3 regions of the Photorhabdus machadonis genome follow, and region 2 is predicted to be linked to each of the others. Evidence: predicted binding sites of a transcription regulator. Region 2 holds the regulator's gene; each other region holds the start of a gene.
The links. The regulator PurR, encoded in region 2, represses purine synthesis genes. The targets are predictions, from matches to a motif close to CANGCAAACGTTTGCNTG.
Positions count from the first base shown of each region.

Region 1: the regulator PurR is predicted to act here: its motif matches at 2,106-2,123, upstream of epd (erythrose-4-phosphate dehydrogenase).
Region 3: the regulator PurR is predicted to act here: its motif matches at 1,580-1,597, upstream of purE (5-(carboxyamino)imidazole ribonucleotide mutase).

Region 1 covers NZ_CP199761.1:1,519,779-1,530,919, reverse strand. Annotated here, with positions in the region: gene pgk (phosphoglycerate kinase) at 1-975, opposite strand, end outside; gene epd (erythrose-4-phosphate dehydrogenase) at 1,061-2,080, opposite strand; gene ACUN2T_RS07705 (MarR family winged helix-turn-helix transcriptional regulator) at 2,503-3,009, shown strand; gene ACUN2T_RS07700 (antibiotic biosynthesis monooxygenase family protein) at 3,149-3,520, shown strand; gene tkt (transketolase) at 3,581-5,575, opposite strand; gene ACUN2T_RS07690 (PAS domain-containing protein) at 6,191-6,613, shown strand; gene ACUN2T_RS07685 (helix-turn-helix domain-containing protein) at 6,764-7,030, shown strand; tRNA gene ACUN2T_RS07680 (tRNA-Asp) at 7,140-7,216, opposite strand; gene dnaQ (DNA polymerase III subunit epsilon) at 7,346-8,092, opposite strand; gene rnhA (ribonuclease HI) at 8,150-8,620, shown strand; gene ACUN2T_RS07665 (class I SAM-dependent methyltransferase) at 8,617-9,333, opposite strand; gene gloB (hydroxyacylglutathione hydrolase) at 9,377-10,129, shown strand; gene mltD (murein transglycosylase D) at 10,201-11,141, shown strand, end outside.
Region 2 covers NZ_CP199761.1:2,564,571-2,575,711, reverse strand. Annotated here, with positions in the region: gene anmK (anhydro-N-acetylmuramic acid kinase) at 1-508, opposite strand, end outside; gene ACUN2T_RS12260 (outer membrane lipoprotein) at 853-1,323, shown strand; gene slyA (transcriptional regulator SlyA) at 1,536-1,967, opposite strand; gene ACUN2T_RS12250 (DUF1289 domain-containing protein) at 2,526-2,765, opposite strand; gene gloA (lactoylglutathione lyase) at 2,938-3,351, shown strand; gene rnt (ribonuclease T) at 3,351-4,007, shown strand; gene ACUN2T_RS12235 (Grx4 family monothiol glutaredoxin) at 4,122-4,469, opposite strand; partial or broken gene ACUN2T_RS12230 (superoxide dismutase [Fe]) at 4,759-4,866, shown strand; gene purR (HTH-type transcriptional repressor PurR) at 5,361-6,386, shown strand; gene punR (DNA-binding transcriptional activator PunR) at 6,393-7,301, opposite strand; gene punC (purine nucleoside transporter PunC) at 7,448-8,647, shown strand; gene cfa (cyclopropane fatty acyl phospholipid synthase) at 8,945-10,102, shown strand; gene ACUN2T_RS12205 (leucyl aminopeptidase) at 10,155-11,132, opposite strand.
Region 3 covers NZ_CP199761.1:1,161,630-1,172,770, reverse strand. Annotated here, with positions in the region: gene cysS (cysteine--tRNA ligase) at 1-35, opposite strand, end outside; gene ppiB (peptidylprolyl isomerase B) at 305-799, shown strand; gene lpxH (UDP-2,3-diacylglucosamine diphosphatase) at 810-1,532, shown strand; gene purE (5-(carboxyamino)imidazole ribonucleotide mutase) at 1,680-2,210, shown strand; gene purK (5-(carboxyamino)imidazole ribonucleotide synthase) at 2,207-3,274, shown strand; gene ACUN2T_RS05580 (riboflavin synthase subunit alpha) at 3,377-4,000, opposite strand; gene ACUN2T_RS05575 (outer membrane protein OmpK) at 4,837-5,724, shown strand; gene ACUN2T_RS05570 (MFS transporter) at 5,780-7,054, shown strand; gene ACUN2T_RS05565 (LLM class flavin-dependent oxidoreductase) at 7,113-8,171, shown strand; gene ybbP (putative ABC transporter permease subunit YbbP) at 8,277-10,709, opposite strand; gene ybbA (putative ABC transporter ATP-binding protein YbbA) at 10,706-11,141, opposite strand, start outside.

The DNA.
Region 1 (11,141 bases), 1.0 Mb from region 2:
GATAATTTCAGTTCCTTGACGGAAATTAGGGAATTCGAATACACCAACCGGACCATTCCACAGAATAGTTTTGGCATTTTTCAGGATATCTGCCAGACGTTGAGCGGATTCATCTCCCAGATCGAGGATTTGCTCATCATCTTTAATATCGCCGGTAGATTTCAAAGTGGCTTCCGCAGTTTCAGAGAATTCTGTTGCTACACGAACATCAGTTGGCACGGGAATATCGCAGCTTATCAGCAGTTTTTTCGCTTCTGGGATCAAGTCATCTTCATACAGCGAACGGCCCACATTGTGGCCTTCCGCGGCAACAAAAGTATTCGCGATACCCCCACCCACAATCAGTTGATCCGCGATTTTGGACAGTGTGTCCAATACGGTCAGCTTGGTTGAAACTTTAGAACCACCAACGATAGCAACCATTGGACGGGCTGGCTTATCCAGCGCTTTACCCAATGCTTCCAGTTCTGCGGACAGCAGAGGACCTGAACAGGCAACAGGAGCAAACTTAGCGACACCGTGGGTAGAAGCCTGGGCACGATGCGCCGTACCGAATGCATCCATGACATAAATATCACACAGGGAAGCATATTTTTTAGCCAGAGTTTCGTCGTCTTTCTTCTCACCTTTATTAAAGCGAACATTTTCCAGAACAACCAGCTCACTTTCCGCTATGTCCACACCTTCCAGATACTCTTTTTCCAGACGAACCGGAGAAGACAATTTCTCTTTTAGGTAATCTACTACTGGTTTCAGCGAGAATTCTTCATTGTATTCGCCTTCAGTAGGGCGGCCGAGGTGAGAAGTGATCATAACCTTAGCGCCCTGTTTTAATGCTGCTTCGATGGTTGGCAAAGAAGCACGGATACGCGCATCAGAGGTGACTTTGCCATCTTTTACCGGAACGTTCAGGTCAGCGCGGATCAAAACTCGCTTACCCGCCAGATCTAAATCGGTCATCTTAATTACAGACATGGTGAATCCTCTCGTTGATTCTCTAAATTGTTTAATCTTGTGCCGTGTGCAGATCTATTATTATGCACTGTCTGTCAGCAACAGATCATTTGAAACCCGTAGCAGCCATTGCTAACGTTGTATCTAACATTCGGTTAGCAAAACCCCACTCATTATCACACCAAACTAATGTCTTAATCAGATGTTGCCCACTGACCCGCGTTTGTGTGCCATCAACAATCGCGCTGTGGGGATCGTGGTTAAAATCCGTTGAGACTAACGGTAATTCGGTATAGTCAACTATACCACGAAATGAAGTTGCTGCTGATTTTTGCATTAATTCATTGATTTTTTTGACATTCACTGGAGATTTTACTGTAACGCTCAAATCAATAGCAGTAACATTAATCGTTGGTACGCGTACTGAAATGGCTTCAAAACGGTCACAGAATTTTGGAAAAATCCGGGTTATCCCTGCGGCCAGTTTGGTATCCACCGGAATGATAGACTGGCTGGCAGCCCGGGTACGCCGTAAATCTTGATGATAGGCATCAATCACAGGCTGGTCATTCATTGAGGCATGAATTGTTGTCACTGTGCCAGATTCAATCTCAAATGCATCATCCAATAATTTAATGATAGGAATAATGCAGTTGGTGGTGCAAGAAGCATTGGATACAATGCGATCCTCTGCTGTCAGTAAGTCCTGATTCACGCCATAGACCACAGTCGCATCTAAGTCATTGCCACCCGGATGAGAAAACAGCACCTTTTTTGCGCCACTGGCAAGATGCGCTTCCCCATCAGCTCTGCTGCCATATATCCCACTGCAATCAAGAACAATATCAATCCCCAGCTCTTGCCAGGACAATGCCGATATATCGGGTTGATGAAACAGACGAATATTATCGTCACCAACCTGCAACAAATCATTATTCAGACGCACATCCCAGGCAAAACGACCATGACTGGAGTCATATTTCAGCAAGTGGGCAATCCCTTCGGCATCTGCCAACTCATTAACAGCAATAATAACAATTTCAGCCCGACGCCCAGACTCATAAAGAGCACGTAAAATACTGCGCCCTATCCTGCCAAAACCGTTTATTGCTACCTTGATTGTCATGTTACTCCCTGAATATAGTTATTACCACGCAACCGTTTAGGATAACTGACTCAATCACTAATGTACTGATTGTTTATCACAAAATTGCTAAAACTGTGGCACAAAAAACCTCTCCAGACAACAAAATGAAACGATTCAGCTAATGACAATGAGATTAAGGGAAAAAGAGATTGATGACAATAGTAAAAAGTGATCAACTCACGAAATGGAAAAACGTGCCATAGGAACCCGCCTAGATTAAACAACGACCTTTCCACAAATGATGAATATGACAATCAACTGTCACTTTTTTGTGCCATAATTTGATATAAATCAAATCCAATACCTTGATCTATCAACACCATTCGCTCAAACATTGACAACCCGTTTCAATATGTGGAAACTGGTTGTCGTTTATTGAAGTCCAAGAAAGGAAGTCAATCGTGTTGATCAGGAAAACTCCAGCGTCTGAGGTATTCAACGAAATCACATTGGCGGTGTTCCGGCTCAATGCCCAACTGCTCTCTAAAGGGGATAAGCGCGTTGCCCCGTTGGGAATCACGAGCGCGATATGGCAGGTGCTCAGTGCGATTGCACTCGCACCGCATCCACTCTCAGCGCCCCAGATTGCCGCAGCGATGCGCATCACACGCCAAGGTGCGCAGAAACAACTGAATCTTGGATTAAAGGCCGGAATGGTGAAAGCCATCATTAATCCCCGGCATGAACGCTCACCGCTCTATCGACTCACTGGGCTTGGTCAGCGTACCGTTGATACGGCGACGTCGCTTGAAACCGAATGGATGGAATCGCTCGTAAAAGACGCTGAACTCAACGAACTGAAAATGACGTTGGACACATTACTCAGCCTGGAAACCAGACTGGAAGATCCATCGATGCCAGATAGTACTGAGGATTGGTTTATCAATCACGACAAAGAATTCGACTAAAAGTACGACGCACCAACGGCGCGGCACAACCTTCATACCTACGTTGGCATATCGCCGCCGTGAACCGCATGCATCGCGCGGCTTACCCCGGCAGAGTAGTAAAACAAACATAAATACAAGTAACTTTCAGGAGATAAAGATGCTCAAACTAGAAGAAATGGACACCCATGTGACCATGCGGGAACAATTATTTTCAAACACCGATGGCTCCATAGTGCTGATGAACATATTCCATGTTGATCCCGCACAAGCGGACATCCTGGAGGCTGCCTGGAAGGAAGATGCGGAGTATATGCTGGCACAAACCGGTCTAATTTCCGCACAATTGCATCGCGGGATTGCTGGCAGTGGTACGTTCATGAACTATGCCGTTTGGGAAAATTTGGAGTGTTTTCGCGCTGCATTCACTAATCCAGAATTTCAGGCGAAGCTCGCCAAGTATCCCAATGGGATAACCGGGTCGCCGCACATATTTCAAAAACTAGCAGTTCCCGGAATCTGCGAGGCATAAGTAAAAGAGCGCACCCGATCAACGTCTTACCCCGGATGCGCTCACTTATAGACTAACTCATTATTTCAGCAGAGCTTTAGCCTTAGCGACTACATTCTCTACAGTGAAACCGAACACGTTAAACAGCTGATCAGCGGGAGCCGATTCACCAAATGTCGCCATACCCACGATAGCGCCATGCATACCGACATATTTAAACCAGTAATCAGCAATACCCGCTTCAATTGCCACACGCGCAGAAACCGCCATTGGCAATGCCGCTTCACGATACGCAGCATCCTGCTTATCAAAAGCATCAGTAGACGGCATAGAAACTACACGTACCTTACGACCTTCCTGAGTCAATTGATTATAAGCCCCTATGGCCAATTCCACTTCTGAACCTGTTGCGATCAGAATCAACTCTGGCTGACCTTCACAATCTTTCAGGATGTAAGCACCTTTCTCAATATTAGCCAACTGTTCAGCAGTACGTTCTTGCTGTGCCAGATTCTGACGAGAGAAAATGAGTGCTGATGGGCCTGTTTTACGTTCAATAGCGTATTTCCACGCAACCGCAGATTCAACCTGATCACATGGACGCCAAGTGCTTAAGTTTGGCGTCACACGCAAACTGGCAATCTGTTCTACCGGCTGGTGAGTCGGGCCATCTTCACCCAAACCGATTGAGTCATGGGTATAAACAAAGATGCTGCGAATTTTCATCAATGCAGCCATCCGCACGGCGTTACGGGCATATTCAACGAACATCAGGAACGTTGCACCATAAGGCACAAAACCACCATGCAGAGCAATACCGTTCATTATGGCGGACATGCCAAATTCACGAACACCATAATGGATGTAGTTACCTGCCTGATCTTCGTTCAATGGCTTAGAACCAGACCACATCGTCAGATTACTTGGCGCCAGATCAGCAGAACCCCCCATAAATTCAGGCAGCACTTTACCGAAAGCCTCCAAGGCATTCTGAGAGGCTTTACGGCTGGCAATATTGGCAGGATTTTGTTGCAATTGTTCGATAAATGCTTCTGATTCGGTTCCCCAGTTTGCCGGTAATTCGCCACGGGTACGACGTTTGAATTCAGCCGCTAACTCAGGATACGCTTTTTCATAAGCAGCGAATTTCTCATTCCAGGTTGCTTGTTTCGCGTTACCTATTTCTTTTGCATCCCACTCAGAATAGATTTCCGCTGGAATTTCAAAGGCTGGATGATTCCAACCCAGCACTTCACGCGTTGCGGCAATTTCAGCGTCACCCAGTGGGGCACCGTGAGAATCATGAGTACCCGCTTTGGTTGGCGCACCAAAACCGATAACTGTTTTACACATTAGCAGTGAAGGCTTATCAGAAACTTTACGTGCTTCTTCAATCGCTGCTTTGACTGCATCTGCATTATGACCATCAACGCCGCGAACCACATGCCAGCCATACGCCTCAAAACGACCTGCGGTATCATCGGTAAACCAGCCTTCAACATGACCATCAATAGAAATGCCATTGTCATCATAGAAAGCAATCAGCTTGCCCAGCTTTAACGTTCCCGCCAGAGAACAAACTTCATGAGAAATGCCTTCCATCATGCAACCATCTCCCATAAACACATAAGTGTTATGGTCAACGATATCATGACCAAGACGGTTAAATTGCGTAGCCAGAGTACGTTCAGCAATAGCAAAACCTACCGCGTTGGCAATCCCTTGCCCCAAAGGACCGGTCGTTGTCTCTACGCCTGGCGCATAACCATACTCAGGATGGCCTGGAGTTTTGGCGTGTAACTGACGGAAGTTTTTCAGATCATCAATAGAAACGTCATAACCGGTGAGATGTAACAGGCTATAAATCAGCATAGAGCCATGGCCGTTAGACAATACAAAACGATCACGATCAACCCAATGTGGATCAGTTGGGTTATGATTTAAATAATCACGCCATAAAACTTCAGCGATATCAGCCATTCCCATAGGCGCACCAGGGTGCCCTGATTTTGCTTTCTGCACAGCATCCATGCTAAGGAAGCGAATAGCATTAGCAAGGGTTTTACGAGTGGTCATTTTCTACTCCAAGTGGGATCAAAACGTTTAGGGGGATAATTTTCTCAGCACAGCGTACAAACCGCAATCTTTAAAGCCAGATATAAGAAAACTATCTTAATTTCACTTAAACGACAATTCTTTGATTTAGGTTACTGATTTACATGAATTTCATCGTTATCAGAGTAATAAACAAGCTCATTACGCAATATAGAGAGGTAATTTAATTAAACATAACTATTAGTCGAATCTGCCTTGAACATATTATTACGCACCAATGATCCATGAGTTATTCAATTTATAAATAATTAATGTGCAGAAAAAACACCTTCCAGATATCAATATCATTAGATCAATAAACAAATAAATAATTTAAAATAGAATAATACTTATGGTTATATTTCCTTATATGATTATTTCTTAAATAAAACAATAAGAAATTTAACCAACGAGAATATAACCAAAATAAAAAACAGTATTCTTTGATTAATTAATTATTGCAATCCATTATATAATTAGGTTATTTTAAATAGAATAAGAAAAATAGCCATTCAGATAATTATTTAATTAGTTAGCAAGGGATTTTCATGTTAAATATAAAAAAAACGAAATAATATCACTCCGCAATTAATTTACATGTGGGAAAGAAGTAATGAACCCTGGGGAGCTAAAGATTGCCAGTCAAGATTTATCTATGCCAATCCAGCTTTTTATCAACTGCTCAATCTGCCAGAAGATTTCGATATTACCGGGCTTTCAGCGGGAGAATTACCCTCATCTACCGCAGAACATGAAGAAAAATTCTGTCGTCAGGATCAAAAAGTTATTCAAACTATGCAAACAGTTACATCACTTGAAACTCACCTGTTTGGAAAAAATAACGTCAAGCAAACCTACCGTTGTGATAAATATCCACTTTGTGATGAAAATGGTCACTGCATTGGTATCACTTTTCATATGTCCAAAGCTGAAAACTTTTCTATACTTTTAAAAGATAATAACTATGACCTTTACATCCAGCAAAAACACCTTCAATATATAGGTCTTATTTTGTTATAAAATAACCAACACTCTTATTAAGTAATCGTTTCGATAGCCTCTTTAATTAACCCTCATTGATAATCTATACCTAATTACTGCCAAACAGTAAAAAAATTAATAAGTTATCTATTATCGATGTTTTTTAATAATTAAAATTAGGGGATTATGATGAATATTCAAGATTGGCATCCAGCAGATATTATTGCAGCCTTAAGAAAACAAGGGACAAACCTTTCAGCCGTTTCCCGCAAAGCAGGTTTGGCATCATCGACACTGAGTAATGCATTGCATCGTCCATGGCCAAAGGGAGAAGCGTTAATCGCCACCGAATTAGGTTTACATCCATCGACTATTTGGCCATCACGCTATGAACCTGGTAAAGAAAATAAGTTCCTGATAAAGGTTGGAGAAACAAGAAGTATAGAAAGCTGGTAGCTTCTCTATGTCTTATTTCAATGCAATTTCATCATTGCCAATAAAGAAACTGCGGCATGATATAAAAAATGAGGAAGCCCCGGGCGATTACCCAGGGCTTCAAAATCTTTGGCGGTGCGGACGGGGCTCGAACCCGCGACCCCCGGCGTGACAGGCCGGTATTCTAACCAACTGAACTACCGCACCGCACAGCGTTCTGGTTGAGAACGAGGTAAATATTACGAACCCAAGATCATCCCGTCAATATTTTTTATTACAAAGTAGCGCACTTGATCAACTTTTCACCCTTAAAGGTGATTTATCTGCAATTTTATTTTAACTTTGTCCAAAAGTTGTACGCCACAAACAGCTCCCACCTTTCTTCTCAACTAAATCCAATCTGGATTCATGAGCAACAAGTTCTTCATCCGCTGCATAAATAACTTTTAATGCAGTTTGAGGCCGGGTAATACGCTGCACTTCAGAAACACCCGCATTGCCAGAGACGTCCCCCTCCATTGAAAATGCAAGCGAAGTCTGCCCGCCTGTCATGATCAAATAGACATCAGACAATATTTCGGCATCAAGCAACGCCCCGTGTAAGGTGCGTTTAGAATTGTCTATATCATAACGATCACACAACGCATCAAGGTTGTTTCTTTTTCCCGGAAACAACGCTCTTGCTAATTGCAAGCTATCGGTAATCTTGCAGAAATCAGCCGTTGGTGGGATATCACGGCCCAGTTTGCCAAATTCATAATCCATAAAACCGATATCGAAGGGTGCATTATGGATAATTAACTCAGCGCCACGAATGAATTCAATGAATTCATCTGCAATATCAGCAAACATCGGCTTATCCTGCAAAAATTCATCACTGATTCCATGAACTTCAAATGCCTCAGGATCAACCAATCTGTCCGGCTTAATATAGATATGAAAATGGCGGCCAGTCAGGCGGCGGTTAATAACCTCCACGGCACCAATTTCAATAATTTTGTGTCCTTCATAGTGAACACCTAACTTATTCATACCGGTGGTTTCGGTATCAAGGACAACTTGTCGTGTAATCGCAGTGCTCATAACGCTTTTTTATGTCAGACTTAAGGTTTTGGATTGAATAAGAAGAGTCTACCAGATATGAGCAAGCAGGTAGAAATTTTCACCGATGGATCTTGTCTTGGAAACCCAGGGCCAGGTGGATATGGTGTTTTATTACGTTATCAACAACACGAAAGAACCCTCAGTGACGGTTTTTATCACACAACCAACAACAGAATGGAGCTGATGGCCGCAATTATTGGATTGGAAACCCTGACCCGTCCTTGCAAAATTGTATTAACCACCGACAGTCAATACGTGCGCCAAGGTATTACACAATGGATCCATAATTGGAAAAAGCGCAGCTGGCGTAAAGCAGATAAATCGCCTGTCATCAACGTCGATTTATGGCAACGTCTCGATCAGGCAATTACCCGCCATGATATTGACTGGCAATGGGTTAAAGGCCATGCCGGGCATGACGAAAATGAGCGTTGTGATGAATTGGCTCGAGCCGCCGCAAACTCACCAACCAAAACTGATGCCGGGTATGTTGAAAATACAGATTAATCGCGCTTTCGGTAACATTTTGTTACACCAACAGCACTACCCAGTTTAGGCCTTAATAGCGTCATTTTTATCTGGTTTAACGTTAATGGCAATGTCCGCTTACGGGCAATAATCAGACTTACACAACCAAATACAGGCAAATGCCGGTTAAAAAAGCCGGCTTCATTTCGCCAGGGTAATACTTGAAAACTCCCACGATACATCACTTCATAATTAAGCAGACTCAACCAATCAAGTTGACGCATTAGAGAAAACATACGGCTGCAATAGGGCTGATGCCGCCATAATCCTGGTACCAATTTCCCTAAACCCAGCAGACTCAATGAATTGAAACCACTGAGGATAAGCCAGCCATCATCAATCATCACCCGGTCAACTTCCCGTAAAAGGCGATGAGGGTCAGCACTGTAAGCCAGCACATGACTCAGCAAACAAGCATCAACAGACTTTTCTTCAAACGGCAGATGGTAAGGATCGGAAATCACCTGCATATTCTTTCCTTCCTTACCCACATTAATCTGATTGAAGATCGAACACTCCTTGCTGTCAATCTCAGCACTCAAATTACCGATTTTCAACAGATGGAAACCAAATATTTTTTGCCACCAGGGTTGTAATTGATGTTCCAAAGCGGCACGGTAATACTCCCCCCAAGGTAAATCAGACCAAGAAGCCGGGGGACTCATGTTCTGTGTTGTATGTGCAGATTTCATGGCTTCTTTTCCTTAATAAACCGCTGTTAATAAGAGGCATACAATGGAGCTTATCAGCATTCCTGCCCTTTCGGATAATTACATTTGGTTACTTTGTGATGAAAATAGACACTCTGTAATCATTGATCCGGCAGAATCACAACCTGTTCTTGATACCTTGAAATCCCGTGGCTGGATACCCGATGCAATTTTACTTACCCACCATCATCACGATCATGTTGGTGGCGTCCCTGGGATTATTGCTCAATTCCCTGATCTGCCAGTATACGGCCCAGAGGAAACCCAGAACAAAGGCACCACAATAATAGTACGTGGAGGTAATAGCATCAATTTTGGTTGTTTTTCTTTCCAGGTTATTGATGTTCCAGGCCATACTCTGGGACACATCGCTTTTTATCAAGCTCCTTACCTTTTTTGTGGAGATACATTGTTCTCTGGTGGCTGCGGGCGTCTCTTTGAAGGCACCGCTGAACAGATGTACGCATCTATAGGAAAAATAGCTGAATTACCTGATGACACACTTATCTGTTGCGCCCATGAATATACCGTTTCAAATATGAAATTTGCTCACGCTGTTTTGCCCAATCAGACTATTAGCGAATACCAGCAAAAAGTAACTAGAATGAGGGAAAATAATCAACCAACAATACCAACCACGTTACAAACTGAGAAAAAAATCAATATTTTCTTAAAATGTGATGACATTGATTTACAAAGAAATATTGGAATCACACCTCATTCTCAACCGCTTTCCAGCGTTTTCCGTCAGCTAAGAATACAAAAAGACCAATTCTGATTTAGATAGTTGCTATCTCAAGCCAAGATAAGTATTATTGCTCGTCTTTTAAGCAACTATAAAAATTAATTATGAAGACAAAAGCGATTCTGTTCGCATCTGTCTTGCTGGTTGGCTGTCAATCCGGACCTGATTGGTCGACGACAGCCGGGCAACGGGCACAGAATTCGTCTTCAACGAGTCTAAAAACAGGCAAGATAGCAGCAACTGATGGCACCAATCAGTTTGCTGCCTACTGGAAGGATGGTGATCCCAGCGCTCAACAGGAGCTGTGGAGATACATCCGTGACGAGTTGAGGATGCAGATCCCTGATAATCACAGGGTTCGTGAACAACGAAATTATTACCTGAAAAACAAGAGCTATCTCCACGATGTAACTTTACGGGCTGAACCGTATATGTACTGGATAGTCAGGCAAATCAAGCAGCGCGATATGCCGATGGAACTGGTACTGGTACCCATAGTGGAGAGTGCTTTTAACCCGCATGCTACCTCACGCGCTAAAGCAGCAGGTCTGTGGCAGATTGTCCCGGACACGGGTCGCAGCTACGGTCTCACTCAAGATAAATGGTATGACGCACGCCGGGACGTTGCGGCCTCAACAACTGCCGCCCTGAATCTGTTACAACGCCTTAATAAAATGTTCAATGGTGACTGGTTATTGACTATTGCTGCTTACAACAGCGGCGAAGGCCGTGTTATGCGTGCAATGAAAGAAAATGCAGCAAAAGGTAGATCAACCGATTTTTGGTCCTTATCACTGCCAAGAGAAACTGCGCTCTATGTACCTAAAGTTCTGGCGCTCAGTGATGTCATTCGCCACAGTGATAAATATGGCATTACGCTACCAAAATCCAATAATCAACGAGCACTTGATCAGATTGATGTTGGTCAGCAAATCACACTGTCTCAAGCCGCAGAAATGGCTGGCATGTCCCTGACGTCCATTAAAGCCTATAACCCTGGATATAAACGGGGAGTCACATCGCCTAACGGTCCGCATTACATCAT
Region 2 (11,141 bases):
CACCGATATTGAGAATTACCCTGCGCTCTGTTAGATGACCTAGCACAGCGAAATGAAAAGCCGGAACTAATGGCGCACCTTGCCCGCCATATGCCATATCCCGCCGGCGAAAATCACCAACAGTGGTCATCCCGGTTAAAGCCGCGATACGGTTATTATCGCCAAGCTGCATAGTGAAAGGCGTATGACTGTCCGGCTCATGCCAAACGGTCTGCCCATGACATCCCACTGCAATGATATCGCTTGTCGTTAACCCCGTTTTAGTGAGTAAACCTTGTACAGCCTCAGCGAATAAAGAACCCAGTTCATAATCTAACCGACCTATCGCAGATAATGTCGTTTGTTGCCCCTGACAAACTGCGAGAATTTTTTGCTTCAGTTCATAGGGAAATGGATGTGAATAACTGGCTTGTTGAGCAACAACTTTATCGCTGATTGCTGCAAGCACCACATCAACCCCATCCAGACTTGTACCCGACATAACACCAATATAACGACCTGACTTCATAACCATTAATTTGCCTTCCTGCTTAGAACCTGTCTTGATAAAATCAGAAACCACACCAATAACTATAAAGCGCGGTGGTTTTAGCTGTATATGGTTAATAGGAAAACAAAGGAATAAAACCTAAGTTTTGGAAACAACTTCACAAAAATGTGGAATTTTTCATTAATAGCTATTTCTTTTAAAAATCTCTATTGACGTTTAATATATGTTTAGCACTAGATTGCTAATGTACCGACTATTCTATCCGAATAAATTTTTTATTACTTGTTGCCAATGCCGGTTGTAGCTTGGTTGCCCATAAGCTATCAGATTTCCGCAGTCAGGCATCAAAATCAGGAGTTACTATGTTTAAGCATTTTTTAGTTAGCGCGGTTGCAGTCGCATCATTATCAGGCTGTGTCAACACCGATTCCCTTTCTGGTGATACCTATACTGCCGGACAAGCTAAACAAGTCCAGACAGTCTCTTACGGTACAATTGTTTCCGTTCGTCCTGTCAATATTCAAGCAGGCAGCAATGAGAATGTATTAGGTGCTATCGGTGGCGCAGTTCTGGGTGGCCTGGTTGGTAATACTATTGGTGGTGGCAGTGGTAACACATTGGCGACGGCTGCGGGTGCAGTTGCCGGTGGTGTTGCAGGCCAAAACATTCAGGGGGCACTCAACACAACTAAAGGTGTAGAATTGGAAATTCGTCGTGACAGCGGTGAAAGCATCATTGTTGTTCAAAAACAAGGCAAAACAGTCTTCAGTAAAGGCCAACGTGTCAGAATCGCAGGCCAGGGCAATAATCTGACAGTTTCACCTCGACAATAAAATAATATATACCCAATAGATTTCAAGTTGCAGTGCGGCGGCAAGTGAACGCATCCCCAGAAGCATAGATAATGATGTGACTGGGGTAAGTGAAAGCCGCCAACAAAGCAGCAACTTGAAAGATGAAGGGTATAGATAAGAAAACCGTGACTTCATCTTTGTAAGTCGCGGTTTTCTTTCATCTGGTTAGCATTTCATGGATATCGTCATTACTATCTACTCTGTAATTGGATAATATTTTGCTCTAATTTCTGTACTAAAGTAGAAAGAAAAGCAAGTTCCTCGCGTGAAATACCATCCAGAATCTCATTTCTTGTCGATTCAATAACACCATCTAACTCCCTAATAACCGATGCAGAGTCTTCAGTCAGCTTGATTCTTTTTGCACGACGATCATTGGCACAAGTATGCCGGGTGATAAGTCTTTTTTCCTCAAGCTGATCTAATGTTCTGACTAAAGATGGTTGTTCAATACCGATAGCTTTCGCCAACTGTATCTGAGATTGCTCCTGGGGTAACCGGCTAATATTGTATAGCGTTACCCAATGAGTCTGAGTTAATTCCAACGGCTTTAAACGATAATCAATTAAAGCACGCCAAATACGGACTAACCGTGCTAGATCTGATCCCAATGTAGATTCCAATTGTCCCTCCTTAAATAACTAGCCTACTAAACATAACAGCCAAATTTTTCTAAATCAGGCTAATTAGCCTTAAAAAGTATATATAATTTCTGTGTAATCACAGTAAACTCTTAGTAACTAACTAATTCAGGTAACTATAACCAAGAACAACTAAACTTAAATTCAATTTAGAACAAAACAATTAACATACAATATTTTTAACACAAAAACTATCAGAACTATGAATACAAACAAATAGAAACCAATAAATATCATTCAATACTTTATTCCAAGTACTATAAGGATAGCTGTCATCTAAATGCTAAGCTATCTATTTTTACATTAATGTTGTTTTTATTTTACATTTGTCACACAATCAAACTATAAATTCCATTTAAAACATAAAGTTACAAAAACATTCAAAATAAAAACCGATAGCCTTCCCGTTAAGCAATAAATAAAAAAATAACAAACAAAACACCGTAAATTATAGTAGAACATTTATAACTTCGCCAAAAATATAACCCTATATAAGTAAATCATTGAATTGTTAACTCTAATAACCTCAAAATTTTCTAATTAAAACAGTGATGGTTGCTCAGGTAGTTCTTCATCTGTCTGATTTTGTGCTCTCACTGCACGTAAATATCTTTGTCGGCACAATCTCAATACTTCACGCTTTTGCCCGCCTGACATTTTTATCCAATTAAATCTTTCTTCCCGGCTGCGATAACATCCCAAACAAAAACCCCGCTCATTAGCCTGACAAATTCCTCGACAAGGACTGGGAATAGCAAAGAACTCTAGTTGCTCGACCATCACATCCCCTTTCCTATACAATTCATATACTATATTTAATTATAAACCCAGATGAGAATAAATTATAATTATGGATAAATTGAACTGTAACCGTAAGACACGTTATAGTTAGTGGTTTTTGTGTGACCTGTCGCACAAAAATACTGGTAAAACCATTAAATGAGAGGTAATTATGCGCTTACTCCATACCATGATCCGCGTTGGTGATCTGCAACGTTCCATTGATTTTTATACTGAAGTATTAGGGATGCGCCTACTGCGCGTCAGTGAGAATACAGAATATAAGTACTCACTCGCCTTCGTTGGCTACACAGATGAAAGCGAAGGGGCGGTAATCGAGTTAACTTATAACTGGGGAGTTGACCATTATGCGATGGGAGATGCCTTTGGTCATATTGCATTGGGTGTCGATGATGTCGCAGCCACTTGCGAATCTATTCGCAAAGCAGGTGGTAACATTACCCGTGAAGCCGGTCCGGTAAAAGGTGGAACAACCATTATTGCTTTCGTTGAAGATCCAGATGGTTACAAAATTGAACTTATCGAAAACAAAAATGCCAGCAACGCCCTGGGTAACGCAATCTGATGTCTGACAAAAAAGAGCCAAACGTCCTTAGTGGGCGTTTTCGAGGTTATTACCCTGTCGTTATTGATGTTGAAACTGGCGGCTTTAATGCCAAAACAGACGCGTTACTTGAAATTGCCGCCATCACACTGGAGATGGATAATCAAGGTTGGCTGGTGCCCAGCGAATCACTTCATTTCCATATTGAGCCATTTGAGGGAGCAAATCTTGAACCAGCAGCCCTAGAGTTTACCGGCATCGATCCATCAAATCCGCTACGTGGCGCAGTAAGCGAATATGAAGCTTTGCACGCTATTTTTAAAATGGTTCGTAAAGGGATAAAAAACAATCATTGCAGTCGGGCCATTATCGTTGCGCACAATGCTAACTTTGATCATAGCTTTGTTATGGCTGCCGCAGAACGCACCAGACTGAAACGGAATCCGTTTCATCCATTTGCGACTTTTGATACGGCGGCTTTAAGTGGCCTGGTATTAGGACAAACGATTTTAGCAAAAGCCTGTTCCACAGCCGGGATCGCATTCGATAATAATCAGGCTCACAGCGCCTTATATGATACTGAGCGTACCACTGAATTATTCTGTGAAATGGTTAATCGCTGGAAACAACTTGGTGGCTGGCCCTTAGCGATAACAGAAGAAGAAAAAACCGGATAAACTTATAGCTAACGATAAGATTAATTCAATCAAATTGAAATTTAAGCAATAACAAAAACCCCCATATTTCAACATATGGGGAGATAGCATCATAGCCTGTCGCTAATTTAAAAATTACTCTGTCGCGTTTTCGTCCTGAGAGCGATATTTATCAGCGGCTTCTTTAATTAATGTTTGTAACTCACCACGCTGATACATCTCAATGATAATATCACATCCACCGACCAACTCACCCTCGACCCAAAGCTGAGGGAAAGTTGGCCAATTAGCATATTTTGGCAATTCTGCACGAATATCTGGATTTTGCAAAATATCTACATAAGCAAAACGTTCACCACATGCAGATAAAGCCTGAACCGCCTGTGCAGAAAATCCACAATTTGGTAATTTAGGGGAGCCTTTCATATACAGCAGAATCGGGTTCTCTTTAATTTGGCGCTCAATCTTATCAATAGTCGTCATTTTTATTTCCTTTAAACCAACAGTATGTTGATAACCAACATCGTCACAATATTGGCGGAGAATACCATTTTCTTTCACCAATATGCATCCTGATATTTTCTTATCCTGGAACGGATGGTTTCTTGTTGACTGTTATTTATCGTGGAAGTTGTTAAGATAATTAGCAAAAATAGCCACACAATAATTAGCTTCATTTGCTCTTCGCCATGCTTTGTCCTACTGAATGCACGATTTACAGGGCACTAAAACCCGAAAAGAAAAGGCGTAATCAATGTCTTTTGAATGACCCATTCTGCCTTATGCTAAAGATGCATTAGAACCACATATCTCCACCGAAACACTGGAATACCACTGTGGCAAACACCATAACATTTATGTTGTAAACCTGAATAACCTGGGTTAATCACCATCAGTTTGCCTGATGACCATCCGTACTAACATTCAAAGGGCAGATAAGCCATTGAAGCTGTCTGCCCTTTTTCCTTGCAATATAAAAACCCAATTTTTACATCACCTAATCAACTCAAAACATCAGGCAAAGGTCAAGCAAACAGCGGCAAAAATGGCAATCATCACCAACGTGCTCACCGCAGTAAATAAGCCAAGTTTCAAATCAGTATTCATCGATCCTCCTCTGAATAGAAGTCTATAACCACAAATACCATTCAATTAACATGGTTAATTATCCTTACATTAAGGAAAAAACATAAGATAGCGATCACCTTGTATTTTATAACATTGATTTTTGCTTTCACTTTTGAGCCAGATCAGACAAAATTCAGGATTTATCGCTAACGTATTGCCAGCAGACACCCTAATGTATAAAGATACTGGCAAACGATTAACAAAGAGTTTTAAATTTAGACCAAAAGGTCAGGAGTCTTTCATCTCATGGCAACGATCAAAGATGTGGCTAAACACGCTGGTGTTTCAACCACTACTGTATCCCATGTTATTAATAAAACCCGTTTCGTCGCCGAAGATACCAAGGCTGCCGTTTGGGCTGCTATCAAAGAACTGAATTATTCACCCAGTGCCGTTGCCCGCAGTCTGAAAGTTAACCATACAAAATCGATCGGATTACTGGCAACGTCCAGCGAAGCCCCCTATTTCGCTGAAGTTATTGAATCTGTTGAAAACAGTTGTTATAGCAAGGGCTATACGCTGATTTTGTGTAACTCACACAATAACATTGATAAACAGAAAGCCTATCTGGCCATGCTGGCACAAAAACGGGTGGATGGATTACTGGTGATGTGTTCAGAATACCCGGAACAGTTATTAGGAATGTTGGAAGATTATCGCAATATTCCCATGGTCGTCATGGATTGGGGACAAGCCAGAGGTGATTTCATTGATACTATTATTGATAACGCATTCCACGGCGGTTATCTGGCTGGTCGCTATCTTATTGAGCGTGGTCATCGTGATATTGGTGCAATCCCGGGTCCCTTGGCACGAAACACCGGTGGGGGCCGTCATCAGGGGTTCTTGAAAGCATTAAAAGAAGCCAGCATTCCAATCAGAGAAGAATGGATTGTTCAGGGGGATTTTGAGCCAGAATCGGGCTACAAAGCCATGCATCAAATTCTGAATCAAAAACAGCGCCCGACAGCAGTTTTCTGTGGTGGCGATGTTATGGCAATGGGGGCTATTTGTGCTACTGATGAATTAGGATTACGTGTCCCACAGGATATTTCTGTGATCGGTTACGACAATATACGCAACGCCCGCTATTTCTCTCCGGCATTGACAACTATCCATCAGCCAAAAGAACGTCTGGGACAAATGGCATTTTCCATGTTACTGGACAGAATCGTCAGTAAACGTGAAGATGCACAAACTATTGAAGTACATCCACGTTTGGTTGAGCGGCGTTCTGTCACCGATGGCCCATTTATCGACTATCGCCGTTAATCCTCCCTATACATCCTGAAGCCATTCAGCATTAAGAGTTTCACTATCGCCGAGATAGCCAAGAAGCCAACTTAATGCCGGAGAATGGCTATTTTGCACCCATGTCAAACAACATGGGCTATCTGGCAAAGGCTGCTCTAATGCCAATGCTTCCAATTTCTTCTGCCGGATCAGTGGCATTGCCCTATGCTTAGGCACCATTCCCACACATAACCCCTCATTCAGACAAGCCAGACCAGACTCCCAATCAGGGACCACCAGCCTGCGCTGATTATCGAGAGTCCAGGTGTCACGCTTCGGTAAATTGCGGGATGTATCCTCAAGACACAAGCTAGGATAAGGCCGCATTTGATCATCAGACAGTAGACCGGTCAGCTGAGTCAAAGCATGGCCCGTACTGACGACACACAGCCAAGGCATAAATCCCATATCCCGGAAACTGTACCTTTCCCCTACCGGCGCTACCCGGGTGGCACCGATTGCAACATCAACCCGGCTATCCACCAGCGCGTCCCATACACCATTGAATACTTCCTGATGAATAAACAGCTCTATATCAGGAAAATGGTGATAAAAATCAAGAATAAGCTGACGACTGCGTTCTGGTTTAACAACACGGTCAATAGCAATACTGAATTGCCCTCTCCAGCCATTTGCAACCTGTTGGCATTGATGACGAGTGTCAATCATTTTTTTGATAACAGCACGCGCCTCTTTGATAAAAATACTGCCTGACTCCGTTAATTCCACATCCCGGTGACGACGTTCAAACAACGGGACGGCAAGCCATTCTTCCAGTTGTCTTACGGTATAACTGATTGCCGAAGGGACACGGTGAAGTTCTGATGCAGCAGCACTAAAACTTCCCGTTCTGGCAACAGCATCCACAACTTCAAGTGAATATTCTGACCACATAATTTTACCTTTCAATTTTTTTCACAGCATTATCCAAATATTACCGTTTCACAAGTAAAAATCACGGCATATAGAATATGTACAAATATTCTTATCTACCTACACAGCAAGTTATTTCAATCATGATATCCAAAGAGAGTAATCAAATGAAAAACTCAGGTCAGTTCATGTTCTACCTTGCAGGCTTGAGTATGCTAGGTTACCTGGCTATTGATATGTATCTACCGGCATTCGGCTCTATGCAACAAGAATTGGGCACATCGGCGGGAGCAATCAGTGCCAGCCTGAGCATCTTTCTTGCAGGCTTTGCCTTTGCTCAACTTTTATGGGGGCCTCTTTCAGATCGCTTTGGAAGAAAACCTATTATCATCATCGGGTTATTAATGTTTTCTGTCGGCTGTCTGGGTATGCTTTGGGTAACAGACGCCACGCAACTTTTAGTTTTGCGTTTTATCCAAGCCATAGGTGTTTGTTCAGCGGCGGTTTCATGGCAAGCATTAGTTATTGATCGTTATGATGCCAACCGTATCAAACGCGTTTTTGCCACGATTATGCCCCTAGTCGCACTTTCCCCTGCTCTGGCACCTTTGATGGGCGCCTGGCTGTTACAACATGGCGGCTGGCGTATTATTTTCCTGGTATTACTGGCAATTACATTATTACTGCTGTTGCCTACTCTATTCCTGCAAGAAAACCGCAAAAAAAACAGTGAGACTGAAACGCAGAAAAGCCATGTATCTTTCTTTACGTTACTAAAATCGCCGGTGTTCAGTGGCAACGTCCTGATATTTGCATCATGCAGTGCTGGTTTTTTCGCCTGGTTAACAGGTTCGCCTTTCATTCTTAGTCATATGGGATATGACTCAAACGACATCGGTCTGAGTTATGTACCTCAAACGTTAGCCTTTATGGCTGGTGGTTATGGATGCCGCAGTATCTTAACCAAAATAAGGAGTGAAATTGTTTTCCCTTATCTGTTGGCTGGTTATGCTGTCAGCATGATTGTGCTGTATTTAATCGCAACATTCAGCGAACCAACTCTGTTGACAATTCTAGTCCCTTTCTGTTTTATGGCCGCTATGAATGGTGCTTCATATCCCATTGCAGTCTCTAATGCTTTATCCGCTTACCCACAAGACAGTGGAAAAGCCGCCGCATTGCAAAACACGCTCCAATTAGGACTCTGTTTTATTGCCAGCCTGGTTGTTTCAGCATTTGTCAACAATCCACTTATATCGACAACCACTGTCATGGCTTCTACCGTTATTCTGATGGCACTAGGATATTTTATACAGTGGGAAAAAAAAGCTGATCGCTGTATTCAAGTTGTTGAAAAACATTCCTGATATTAATCAAATCGTTACTTCAATAAAGACTGTTAATTATCAATTAATTACAGTCTTTATTTATTAATTGATGAAACAATTTTCCGCTTTTATACTCATACAAGTTCCTTATTTTAAATAACCTGAATTTGAGGTTTTCAGGAACAACGATGGCCCCCATTAAGTTTATGGATTAGTAATTTTTAGGGTTTCTCGCTTTAATTTTTTGCTATTTTTTGCATTTTGCTCCCTCGCATTCTGCTTTGTTAGCGAAAACGAACCCCCTCAATATTCCACCACCCTAACCCTGGAGAGTATATGAGTTCATCGCACATTGAAAACCAAAAAACCGTCACTAATTCCAATTCCTGGCAGCGAATTGCCAATGACATGCTACAAGAAGCAGGGGTTCAGATTAATGGTCACAATCCCTATGATATCCAGGTAAAAAATCCTGATTTCTATAAAAGAGTTTTACAACAGGGTTCAATGGGATTAGGTGAAAGTTATATGGCTGGCTGGTGGGATTGTGAGCAGTTAGATATTTTCTTTTATCGCGTTTTACGGGCTGGATTAGAAAATAAAATTCCCAGTAATTTCAAAGATACACTGAAAATCGCAATAACCCGCTTACGTAATTTACAAACGCCAAAACGGTCATGGATTGTCGGTCATAAACATTATGATTTAGGCAATGATCTTTTTACCCGTATGCTTGACCCTCATATGCAATATTCCTGCGGATACTGGAAACAAGCTGAAACATTAGAACAGGCTCAACTTGATAAATTGAAGCTCATCTGCAAGAAATTAAAGCTCTCTCCAGGTATGACCTTGTTGGATATTGGGTGTGGTTGGGGAGGGTTATCGCTTTATGCTGCGAGAAACTATGGTGTTTCCGTAACCGGTGTAACCGTTTCAGTTGAACAACAGAAATATGCACAGCAACAATGTGAAAATCTGGACGTAAACATTATTCTGAAAGATTATCGAGATTTACATAAGCAATTTGATAGGATTGTTTCTGTTGGTATGTTTGAACACGTCGGACCGAAGAATTATTCAACTTACTTCGACGTTGTTCAAAGAAACCTAAAACCTGATGGTTTATTCCTGCTGCACACCATCGGCTCCAACAAAAGTAAAGCCAGCGCTGATCCGTGGATCAGCAAATATATTTTCCCCAATGGCTGCGTGCCTTCTATTGAGCAAATAGCACACACCAGCAAAAACCATTTTGTTATGGAAGATTGGCATAATTTTGGTGCAGATTATGATCGCACACTGATGGCCTGGTATGAAAGATTTATTGCCCGTTGGCCGGAGATACAAGATAGCTATAGTCCAACATTTAAACGCATGTTTAGCTATTATCTGAATGCCAGTGCAGGTGCATTTCGTGCGCGCGATATTCAATTATGGCAAATCATGTTCAGCCCAAAAGGTATTGAAGGTGGGTTACGGGTAGCCCGGTAATTAACCCAAGGCTACAGTGGGAACCCACTGTGGCTTATAAATATATTTTTCACTAACGAAAATAACCAATATAGCCATTATCAAAAAAGGTCGTTTGATCAAATGCTATTTTTCCACCAGAAAATATCAAATCTAAATGATGGCTTCCCTTTACACCGCCTCCCAAGCCAAGATGTAAACCAGGATGGCGTTCTTCAAAACCCGCATTTCTGCCGTAAAGCGCTTTCACTCCCGTGTTGGTACCAATACCAAACTCTTCAACAACGCGATTTCCGTGATTATGGTTTAGATATAAATTAAAGTCTCTATTAAATTCCGCATTGTCACAATCAAACCCAATGATTTCACCTTCTTTTATATTTATCGTCATCATATCATTGACAACCCCATATTTTATGGCAAATGGCGCAGTACTCAAAAAAGTGCCACTAAAACTAACACTACCATTAAGATTCTTTATATGGCTCGCAATTTCTCCAGGAATAACATCAAGATTTCCATTACCATCAATGGACGTCCACTTATGGCCTTTCTCCAAATAACCTATAATTGAGTTTCCTTGCTTATCTGTATATTGAATCTTCTGTGATTGACTTGATAGTTCAATCAACTTTTTGTTCCTTTCTGCTATTGATGTTTGTGGTTCACTAAATGCCTCAATAAAATGAGGGCCATAATCTTTAAACAGTACTGATTTCTTCCACGATTCAGTAATAAATTTTCTTATTTTGATTAAATATTCTGGCCCTTGTGGAGATGCATTCTTTAATGTTGATGATGCGTAAAGAAAAATAAATAAATCACAATCGGATATTTTTTGTTTTACATCGTCTATTGATGTTTCTTCTAAAAAAGCGAAATCAGATTTTACATTAAAATTCTTTTTATACCCATGCATCTTTTGTGCAATATCGCTATGCTCAGTATCAGATCCAATCAATATCTTTATACATTCACCCTTTTTTACTTTATCCGAAATTGCAGGGTGATATGATAAACAGCAATACATATTTTCAAAGCTTTTATCCATGAGGGCAAT
Region 3 (11,141 bases), 1.4 Mb from region 2:
TTCTGGCGACTGAGGGTATTAAAAATTTTTAGCATCGGGATTTTCCGTAAATTCACTGTACGTGTGATTAAAAATAACGAATTGATAATTCTGGATTTATGTCTTTATCTCATAAATAAATACTCGATATGGCATAGTCCAATAAGATATTGAAACCTGATATTAAGCGCTTTGCAAGGTTAGCGATCAATATAGCTTGCTGAAATTAATAGGTACTGACTCATTATAGTAGATGTGATATAAAAGCCGCCTGGTCCAAATGCCCTAAACCGGGTTAATCAAAACTATTATTAGGATTTCAATTATGGTGACTTTCCATACCAATTTTGGCGATATCGTAATTAATACTTTCGCTGACAAAGCTCCTGTAACTGTTGAAAATTTCTTGAACTACTGCCGCAATAACTTCTACGATAACACTATTTTCCACCGTGTTATTAACGGTTTCATGATTCAAGGTGGTGGGTTTGAACCTGGTATGAAACAAAAATCGACTGAAGAGGCTATCAAAAACGAAGCCAATAACGGTCTGAAAAACAACCGTGGCACTCTGGCTATGGCGCGTACCAACGATCCACACTCCGCGACTGCGCAGTTCTTCATCAATGTTGTTGATAATGATTTCCTGAACTTCCGTTCTGAGGGTCCTGATGGCTGGGGTTACTGCGTATTTGCAGAAGTGGTCGAAGGTATGGATGTTGTTGATAAAATCAAAAACGTATCCACCGGCCGCAGCGGTATGCACCAAGATGTACCACGTGAAGACGTTATCATCGAAAAAGTGACCGTCAGCGAGTAATTGACTACATATGTGCACACTTTTTATCGCAGATTTACATCTCAGCGAACACGAACCGGCAATTACTGCCGGTTTTCTACGCTTTCTGCGTAAAGATGCTATTCAGGCGGATAGTCTCTATATTCTCGGTGATCTGTTCGATTACTGGATTGGCGATGATGATAACAATCCTCTCCACCATGAAATTGCCGCCGCATTAAAAACATTAAAGCAACAAGGTGTTACCTGTTATTTTATTCATGGTAACCGTGATTTTCTGATCGGCTCCCGCTTCGCTGAAGAAAGCGGAATGATATTGTTACCACAGGAAAAAATAGTGGAACTGTATGGTAAGCGGGTGCTTATCTTACATGGAGATACTTTGTGTACTGATGACGAAGGTTATCAACAATATCGTAAACGGGTACATACTCCGTGGATTCAGCGCCTGTTTTTATTATTACCTCTGTTTATCCGTCAGAAAATCGCCGAAAAAATGCGGGCAAACAGCCAATCTGTCAACAGCAGAAAATCCGAAGCAATCATGGATGTCAACCAGCAAGCCGTTATCGATGTTTTTGAGCGATATCAAGCTGACTGGATAATACATGGGCATACTCACCGCCCGGCTGTACATGAAATTCCTCTGCATAACAAAATATACTACCGTGGTGTGCTTGGTGCATGGCACCATCAGGGATCAATGTTCAAAGTCACAGGCGAATCAACAGATCTTATCTTTTTCCCATTCTGATTGATGGGGAGCACTCAAACCCAAGCAGCACAATCAAAGTATAAAGCAACGCAATCGTTTTCCTTAGCTTGCGAGCATGATATGATCTGCGGCCTTAAAGCGCTATTTTCGTTCTGGTGGACGTTAAAACACAGGAGCATTTGATTTATGACTGCCCGGCCTGATTCAGTAGGAACAACTCAACACAACGCCAAAATTGCCATCGTTATGGGGTCCAAAAGCGACTGGGCGACCATGCAGCACGCGGCAGATATTCTCACCTCCCTTGATGTCTCCTTCCATGTTGAAATTGTTTCTGCCCACCGTACACCAGATAAGCTGTTCAGTTTTGCCGAACAAGCTGAACAAAATGGTTTTGATGTCATTATCGCTGGCGCAGGTGGTGCTGCCCATTTACCCGGAATGCTGGCGGCTAAAACGCTAGTACCGGTTCTGGGCGTACCCGTTCAAAGTGCGGCACTTAATGGTGTAGACAGCCTCTATTCAATCGTACAGATGCCAAAAGGTATTCCTGTCGGCACACTTGCGATTGGGAAAGCAGGTGCGGCAAACGCAGCCTTACTGGCAACACAGATTCTAGCCCGTCATGATAAAGATTTGCTAAAACGCCTTATCTGTTGGCGTGAAACACAAACTCAGGATGTACTCGATAATCCCGATCCGCGGGAGGAAGCATGAAGCCAGTTTGTATATTAGGTAACGGTCAGCTCGGCCGGATGTTACGTCAGGCAGGTGAGCCTTTAGGTATCACAGTTTATCCGGTTGGCCTGGATGCAGAACCCGAAGCTGTTCCTTACCAAAATAGTGTTATCACCGCCGAAATTGAGCGCTGGCCGGAAACCGCCCTTACCCAAGAACTCGCCCGCCATAAGGCTTTTGCTAATCGGGATATTTTTCCCCGCCTGGCAGATCGTCTGCCACAAAAGCAATTAATAGATAGCCTTGGGCTTGCAACTGCTCCGTGGCAATTACTGTCTGATATCCGCCAATGGCCGCAACTATTTGCAGAACTCGGTCATTTCGTCATCGTTAAACGCCGTATCGGCGGTTACGATGGCCGTGGACAATGGCGCATCCGCCCCGGAGATGAAACAGAATTACCGACCGATATTTATGGTGAATGTATTGCCGAACAGGCGATTCCTTTCTCTGGTGAAGTGTCATTGGTAGGTGCACGCAATGAAAGTGGTGAGTGTGTGTTCTATCCATTGACTCACAATCTGCATCAAGATGGCATTCTGCGGGCCAGCATTGCCTTTCCTCAGGAAAACTGCCAGTTACAACAGCAAGCCCAGAACATGTTGTCAGCCATTATGCATGAGCTGAAATATGTCGGCGTAATGACCATGGAGTGTTTTATCGTCGATGATCATTTACTGATTAATGAACTGGCACCACGGGTTCACAATAGTGGTCACTGGACTCAGAACGGTGCTTCCATCAGCCAATTTGAATTACACCTTCGCGCTATTCTGGATTTACCTATGCCTCACCCAGAAGTTACTGCACCGTCAGTCATGGTTAATCTGATTGGCACAAATGTCAATAATCAATGGCTCAGTTTGCCATTAGTACACTTGCATTGGTATGAGAAAGACGTTCGTCCAGCGCGTAAAGTCGGTCACCTTAATCTTTCTCATTCAGATAAAAACAAATTAAAAGATACGTTGCAAAAACTAATCCCAATGCTGCCACCTGAATATCAGAGCGGTCTGGAGTGGGTGCAGAAAAAATTACATTAGCTGTTTATTATCCAATAGCCTTAAGTTAAATGTGGAAGCGGAAATAAAATAATTTATCGCTCCACATTCCCACTCTTTCCGAATTATTTTATATTCCTTTGATTATTGTGTTAATTTATTAGCATTAATAGCTCTGGATACAGTATCTACAATAGTTCTCGTTGTTTGATCTACTTCATAATTCAGTAAATCACCAATTTTAATATCACTAAGATTAGTCGCTCTTAATGTTTCTGGAATTAAATTCAATTCTATAGTTTTATTTTCTTCATTTATGCCATTTATTGTTAGACTACAACCATGAAGACCGATAAAACCTTTATGGAAAAAATATTTGATATTATCTCCAGGAATATTAATAATTAATCGATAGGTTTCTCCAGTTTCGATAAAATCAACGACTTTTGCTACGCCTTCAATATGCCCATACAGGCTATGCCCGCCATTTTCTTTATGCATTTGATGTGATCTTTCAATATTAACTTTATCCCCCATATCTAAAAACTTTAATGTCGTCACGTCAGAAGTAAAATCTGAAATATCAAAATAAACAATATCATTTTTAAATTGTGTCACAGTCAAGCATGTGCCATTAATAGCAACACTTGCACCCACAGAAACATCGTCAAAGAAATGGTTAATATTACTTATAGTCAATGTGCTAAATCCATTTTTTTTATCAAGAGATAATACTGTTTCTTTTCCTTGCACAATTCCAGTATACATAATCACCCCATTATATTAAGTAAAAAACCATTGAATAATAATCTTTATACTATCTTGAAATATATTTACGGTAAAGAACTATTCAATGGTATTTTCACGAATTATTTTATCACGTTTTTATACATTTATTATTTTAATATATAAAAATATCATAAATTAAAAACTTAATTAATCACTCAACATAATTTTTTTAATAAAATTAAATTTATTCTCTTTTACTGTTAAACAAACAATTAAATACCAAATAAGGTTTATAATTTAAATTAATTATAATGATAATTCTAAAATCCACATCTATATATTTAAAAAATAATAACAGACTACATCTTATAAAATATTTTATATAGCAATTTACAATATTTAAATTGTAATTCACAACTAAATAAGATTCCAAAATAGCGCCACATCTTATACCAACAATAATTACATATAAAACAATGAGTTAAATAATTTCACATGTAGAAGAATTATTTAACCTTCGCTCCACTATGACATAGAAATATTAATTCATTGTTGTCATTTCTATGACTATTTCTTAATATAAATAAAATAATAAAATTCAGTGATCTAAGTCACAATTGCATAAACATTTCCACGCAACAATAAATTAACAATATTCTTTCTGTTATAGAACAGAACGTTAAATAAAAACCATCGCTAATTAAATAATCAATATATTAGCGATACTAAAAAATAACTAAAGTTAGAATAATCTTATCTTTCTACACTGTTCACCATTTTATCAATAAAATCAAATCTTCCTTTGACAAAACCGTCTCATTAGATCAATGCTATCAATATTATTAGTCCGATAACGTATGAAAAGGGGAACCCTCGTGTTATTTGCCGGGAAAGCCCACAATCCTAAAAGCTGCCCACAGTTTTTTTTCACTTTAGGGCTCTCTTCTCCATTTTCTTATGCCGGCTATCTGGTAATGGCCTGGTATTGGATCAGCACCAGATTAAAACAGAGAGAATTATCTTCAATATTGTTATTACTATCGGCAATCAATCAAGCTCAGGCAAGTGATTTTGTTAATTTTCAATCTGTTGATACCAGCCTTTATATGCAATTTGAAAACCGGGTCGATCCCAGAAAAACGATCTCACCCATTTTAGAGGCTTTCGGTGACTACAGTGTTGGAGATATGTATGTCTATAGTATTTGGCAAAACTCACTGCAAAGCGATTATACAGGTGATAAAAGCACCTACTATTATAAAATTGTACCAAGAGTGAGCTTTAGTAAAGTGACTGGTAATGACATTTCTTTTGGGCCGCTGAAAGATATTCTGTTCGCTCAGTGGGTTGCTAAAACCAAAGGGATAGATTACGACTACTTCCCAGGTATCAGCATTGACTGGCAAGCAGACTGGATTAGCTGGTTACGGACAATTTTTTATTTTGAGAATAACGCCAAAGGGAGCTGGAACGATCAGCGAATTCATATTGACTATGGAATTCCCTTCAATAACCGTTTAGGTGATTTCCGGGTTGTCGGGACTTTCGATTATACATTAGGCTTACACGGACAACCCAAAACTATCGATTTCAAACCCGAGTTGCACTATGATTTAGGAAAATTCCTAGGCAATCAACCAGGTCACTTATGGACTGGCATCGTCCTGAACCCAATAAAAAATAAATACAAAATAAAAGATACCCCTTATTATCGAACGGATCAATTTAGCTACGGGATCTTTATTCGATATAGTTTTTTCTGATACCGAAATAAAATATCAGGAATTTTTGATGACCTTTATCCATTATGGAGTCAAGATGCCCATTCAACATGACAGGTTCGGACGTACTTATCAGTGGCTCCTACTGATACTTTTGGGTCTGGTTTATTTTCTGGTCACCGCAACGACATTTACCTCATTGGGCGTTGTGTTACCCAGCATGATCAAGGAATTACACTGGAGTTGGACTGACGCAGGTTTGGGATTCACTTTACTTGGCCTGTCATGTGGGCTGTCCAGTTACCTTCCTGCGATGCTTATTCGCCACACGAGTGTCCGGGCTACTTTGCTGATCGGTACGTTAATCTTCATCACCGGTTTTTACATCCTCTACAACACCCACAGTATCACCGCCTATTTCACCGGCACAACGCTGCTGGGGATCGGTTTTAGCCTTATGGCTACCGTTCCAGGAACTTATGTCATTAGCCGGCTTTTTGAAAAGCAGTCGCTGGCCTTTGGTATCTATTTCACCATTGGTGGATTAGGTGGTGTACTTGGCCCATGGATCTATTTCCTAGCAACAGTATTCTGGGGAAGCTGGCGCATGCACTGGGCAATCTCCGGGGTATTACTAACCCTGTTCAGCCTGTTGACTGTTTTAGTGATGCGCGAAGGCAAAAAGGAAAATGCCCATGCTGCACAAGTCAGTAAAAATCAACAAGATCAAACCCCTTCCAGCATCTATCGCACCAAGGAAATCTGGAATGCCCGGCAAGCACTGCGCACCTGGCAATTCTATGCCATTGCGGCAGCTTATACCTCTTTCTTACTGTGCGGAATAACCGTTAACAGTTTTGCTGTAGCCCATATCACCGAAAATGGATTCAGTGAGTCTGTTGCGGCTTTTTCGCTCAGTATTTTGGCTTTTATCAATGCATTTTCAAGATTTGCCGGAGGAGCTGTTGGTGAATGGCTCGATCCCAAAAAGCTTCTTATTGGCAGTCTGTCAATAATTATCTGTGGTCTTATCGCACTAAGTGCTGCCTCTTCATGGACATTTTTAATCCTGTATACTTTATGTATTGGCATTGGTTATGGCATGACCTTTCTGGCATCCAGCCTATTACTGTTCAATTACTTTGGGCGTAAACCTTACCTGGAATTATTCTCGGTGGTGAACTTGATCTCTACTGTCGCGTGTTTCGCCCCTTTCCTGGTGGGGGCGATTAAAGATTATTCAGGTAGTTTTACACCCGCATTCTTCATTATTGCCATACCCGTGTTTACCATTCTGATTGTCACATTCACGATGCAACCACCTTCACAAATAGTGAAGAAACACTCTGATAACAGTACATTGCTTAACTGAATTTAAAAACAAAATGGACCTGAAAAGGTATTCCTTACAACACAAAAACAAGGAATTAATGATGGCAAAAAAAGAATTCGGTGTATTTCTGCCCATAGCCAAAGGTGGGTGGATTATTTCTAAAAATACACCGCCACTGGATGCTTCTTATCAGCAAAACCGTGAAGCGGCTATTCTGGCGGATCAAATCGGTCTAGATTTCATTATGTCGATGAGTAAATGGCGTGGTTTTGGCGGTGAAACGGAACATTGGGATTGTTCGCTGGAATCCGTCACGATGATGGCTGGCATTGCCGAAGTGACTCATCATGCCAAACTTATCGCGACCATGCACGCCGGGCTGCATAATCCTGCCGTGACGGCCAAGATGATCGCCACATTGGATCAGATTAGTAATGGACGCGCCGGGTTGAATATTGTCTCCGGTTCATTCAAAGACGAATTTGAACAAATGGGAGAATGGGATAGTGATTTAGATCACGATCAGCGTTATGCAATGACTGAAGAATGGACCCAATTAATCAAACGGCTTTGGTGCGAGAAGCAGGTTGATCACCAAGGAAAGTTCTTTAATTTGAAGAAGTGTGTTTCTGAACCGAAACCTGTTTCCGTTCCACGTCCTTATTTAGTCTGTGCCGGTCAATCAGAACGTGGGCTGCACTTTAGTGTACGTAATACTGATGTATGTTTCATTGGTGGCAAGGATGAAGAAGAGACACAGCAAATAAGCCTAATGGCCAAACGTATTGCGGCAGAATACGGTACAACCACCAAGACCTTTTGTATGTGTACGATTATCTGCGCCGAAACAGATGAAGAAGCTGAAACTCTAGCTCAGTTCTATCGTGATGGCCTGGATATCGGCGCAGTTAAAAGCATGATGCATAGTTTCGGCGTCGATGTTGGTGAAAAAAGCAATGCTATGGTTGAAAGATCCCAAAATGCCTTTATGACCCACACGGCTATCGGCAATCCAGAAACTTGTAGCAGACAATTGTCAGATTTGCTGCGTGAATGCGAGCTGGATGGAGTTATGTTGATCTTTCCTGATTATGTCGAAGGTCTCACGACTTTCGGTGCAAAAATCCTGCCACAACTCAGAGCCGAATTTGCCTAAACAGCGATAAACAGATCAGCAAATAATATGGCTTATCTCCCTGGGAATGGGTTCACCCGTATCGGCGATCTTACCCATTCCTCGGAGGTTACAAATATCGCCTTTTTACCCCTGCACCCGCCGGTGCAATCCCGTACCCCGTAACAGCCGGATCCCTAACCAACTACCACACGACGACAGTAGCAGGCTACTGACGATTGGCAATAAGAACCACATTTTCCACTCCGGTTGCCATGGAAAATCAAACACCTTCGTCTGCAACAACCAAAGCGCAACTTCAGCGCCTAATGCTGCGGTAAAACCCGCCATTAACCCAAGCAAAGCAAATTCACTCCAGAGAGTACGGCGCAGTAATGATTTACTGGCTCCCAAGGTACGGTAAACCACCAATTCAAGCCGTCGTTGATGCATCCCTACCTGAACCTGTGCCAACAGGAGTAATGTGCCACATACCATGACTAATCCAACCATAACCTCCAACGCCCGGCCTACCTGCTGCAAAATCCCCTGAATTTGCTTGATAATCGCACCGGTATCAAGCAAGCTCAATGTTGGAAACTGACGATTAAGGCTGGTTAGCAGTCGGCCATCTCCTTGATAATGGAAACTGGTCAACCAGGTTTGTTGCTGATTTTCCAATGCCCGTTTTGGGAAAATAAAGAAGAAATTTGGACGAAAACTTTCCCAATCTACCTGCCGGATGCTGCTTACTGTGGCGCTGAATTGCTGCGTATCGCCACTGAATGTCAGTTTATCGCCGATTTTGATTGCCAAACGTTCAGCAACCCCCTTCTCAATAGAAACCTCATCCTCTTTAGGTGGCCAGTTCCCCTCAACCAGAGTATTAAACGGCGGCAATTCCTCTTTCCATGTCAAGTTCAATTCCCGTCTCACCGTGTTGCTGTCCGGTTCTCTGGCATCAGCCCACGTTATCGCTGATTGACCATTAATTTCAGTCAAGCGGGCCAATACCACCGGATAGAATTCCGCCGGTTTAACCTGATACTGAGCTAGCAAATTTTCTACCTGTGAAATTTGCTGCCCAGTCATATTAATCAGAAAATAGTTAGGACTGTCCGCTGGCAGTTGTTGTTGCCAACGATCAAGTAAATCTCCCCTGACCGCTAACAACAAAGCAAATAACATAAATGATAAAGAGAAAGCTGCCAATTGCGTTACCGTCTGCAATGGCTGCCGCAGTAATCGGTTAACCGCCAGACGAAAACTGAGCTGGCGGAATTTAAGATGACGCAATAGCCACAATCCCCCCCAACCGAGCACAGCCAATGATACCGCAACAATCATCATGCCAGCAAGTAACGCCCATAACATCGGTTTAGTTCCAGCCAACAGACTCAGCCCGCTCATCACCACCAGCATCACCAACGGCAGGTAATAGCGTAACGGCCAGATAGGCGCGATAATATCATCACGCAGTACCCTTGATGGTTGGGTTGCCATTAACTGTTTATATGGACGTACCCCCACCAGCAAAGCGATAACAGATAATGCCCCTAACGCCCATACCCACGGCCAGAATCCCGCTTGCGGTAACGTCTTCGGTAACATCGCCGCCAGAATCTGCACCAGCAGATATTCAAACATCAATCCAAGAATCGCCCCCACCAGCGCTGCCGCACTCAATATCACCAGCCATTGACCAATCACCCATTTACGTAACGCCCAACGTCCCGCACCAAGTGTTTTAAGCACCGCAATCAAGTCATGGCGGCTACGGCAATAGTGAGTCATGGATACCGTTACCGCCGCGACAGCAAGTAATAATGTAAGCAAAGCCGATAACAGCAAGAATTGCTGCGCCCTATCAATAGATTTTGCCAGCGCGCCACTATCCTGCTTCAAAGTATTCCAACGCTGATCAGTCTTAAGTTGAGGATCAATTAGCTGTTGATATTGATAAACCACTTCTTTATCACCAGAAAACATATAACGGTAAGTCAGACGGCTGCCAGGCTGAATCGCGCCGGTAGATTGCGCATCATCAAGATTGATCAAAATCCGTGGCGCAATCTGGAATGGATTAAAACCACTGTCTGGCTCCTGAATTAATTCTCCACTCACCCTGAGTGTGGTATCACCCACATCCAGATTATCGCCAACTTTAATTTTCAACAGTTCAAGCAAACGTGGTGCTACCAGAACCGTGCCTTTCTCTGCTTTCAAACCCGGTGGATTGGTTTCCAGCTCACCATATAACGGATAACGACTGTCCGCAGCTTTGACACTGGCAAGTTGAGGAACGTCCCCGGCATAAGTCATTGTGGAGAAAGAGAGCTGGCGGCTCAACTGTAACCCAAGGTTTCCCGCCTGTTGTAACCACTCTTCATCTACCGGGTAAGAGGCTCGCAGAACTAAATCACCGGCCAGAAAATCCCGGCTCTGGTAATGAACACTTTGATCAATACGATCACTGATCCTTCCCAATGCCAGCACACAAGCCACTGCCAGCGTAAGAGATAGCCAGACTATCAATAAAGAAGGGGTGCGCCACTCGCGCCAAAACCAGCGCCAAATCATTTTTCTTCCCTCAATTTGCCATCAACCAATCGTAAACAGCGTTGGCAACGGGCAGCAAGCTGGCTGTCATGAGTGACCAAAATTAATGTTGTGCCGTAATCACGATTGAGAGAAAACAGTAAATCAGCAATACGATCGCCCGTTTGCCGATCCAGATTCCCTGTTGGCTCGTCAGCAAATAAAATTTTGGGTTGGCTGCTGAATGCCCGTGCCAACGCCACCCTCTGTTGCTCACCACCAGAAAGTTGTGCGGGCATATGTTTCAAACGCTTCCCCAATCCTAATTGTTCAAGTAATTCAACCGCCCGTTTCTTGCTACTATTTTCAGACTCTCCGCGTAATAAAGCAGGAAGCTGGACATTCTCCAATGCATTTAACGTCGGAATTAACATAAATGACTGAAAGACAAAACCGACATTTTCAGCCCGTAGT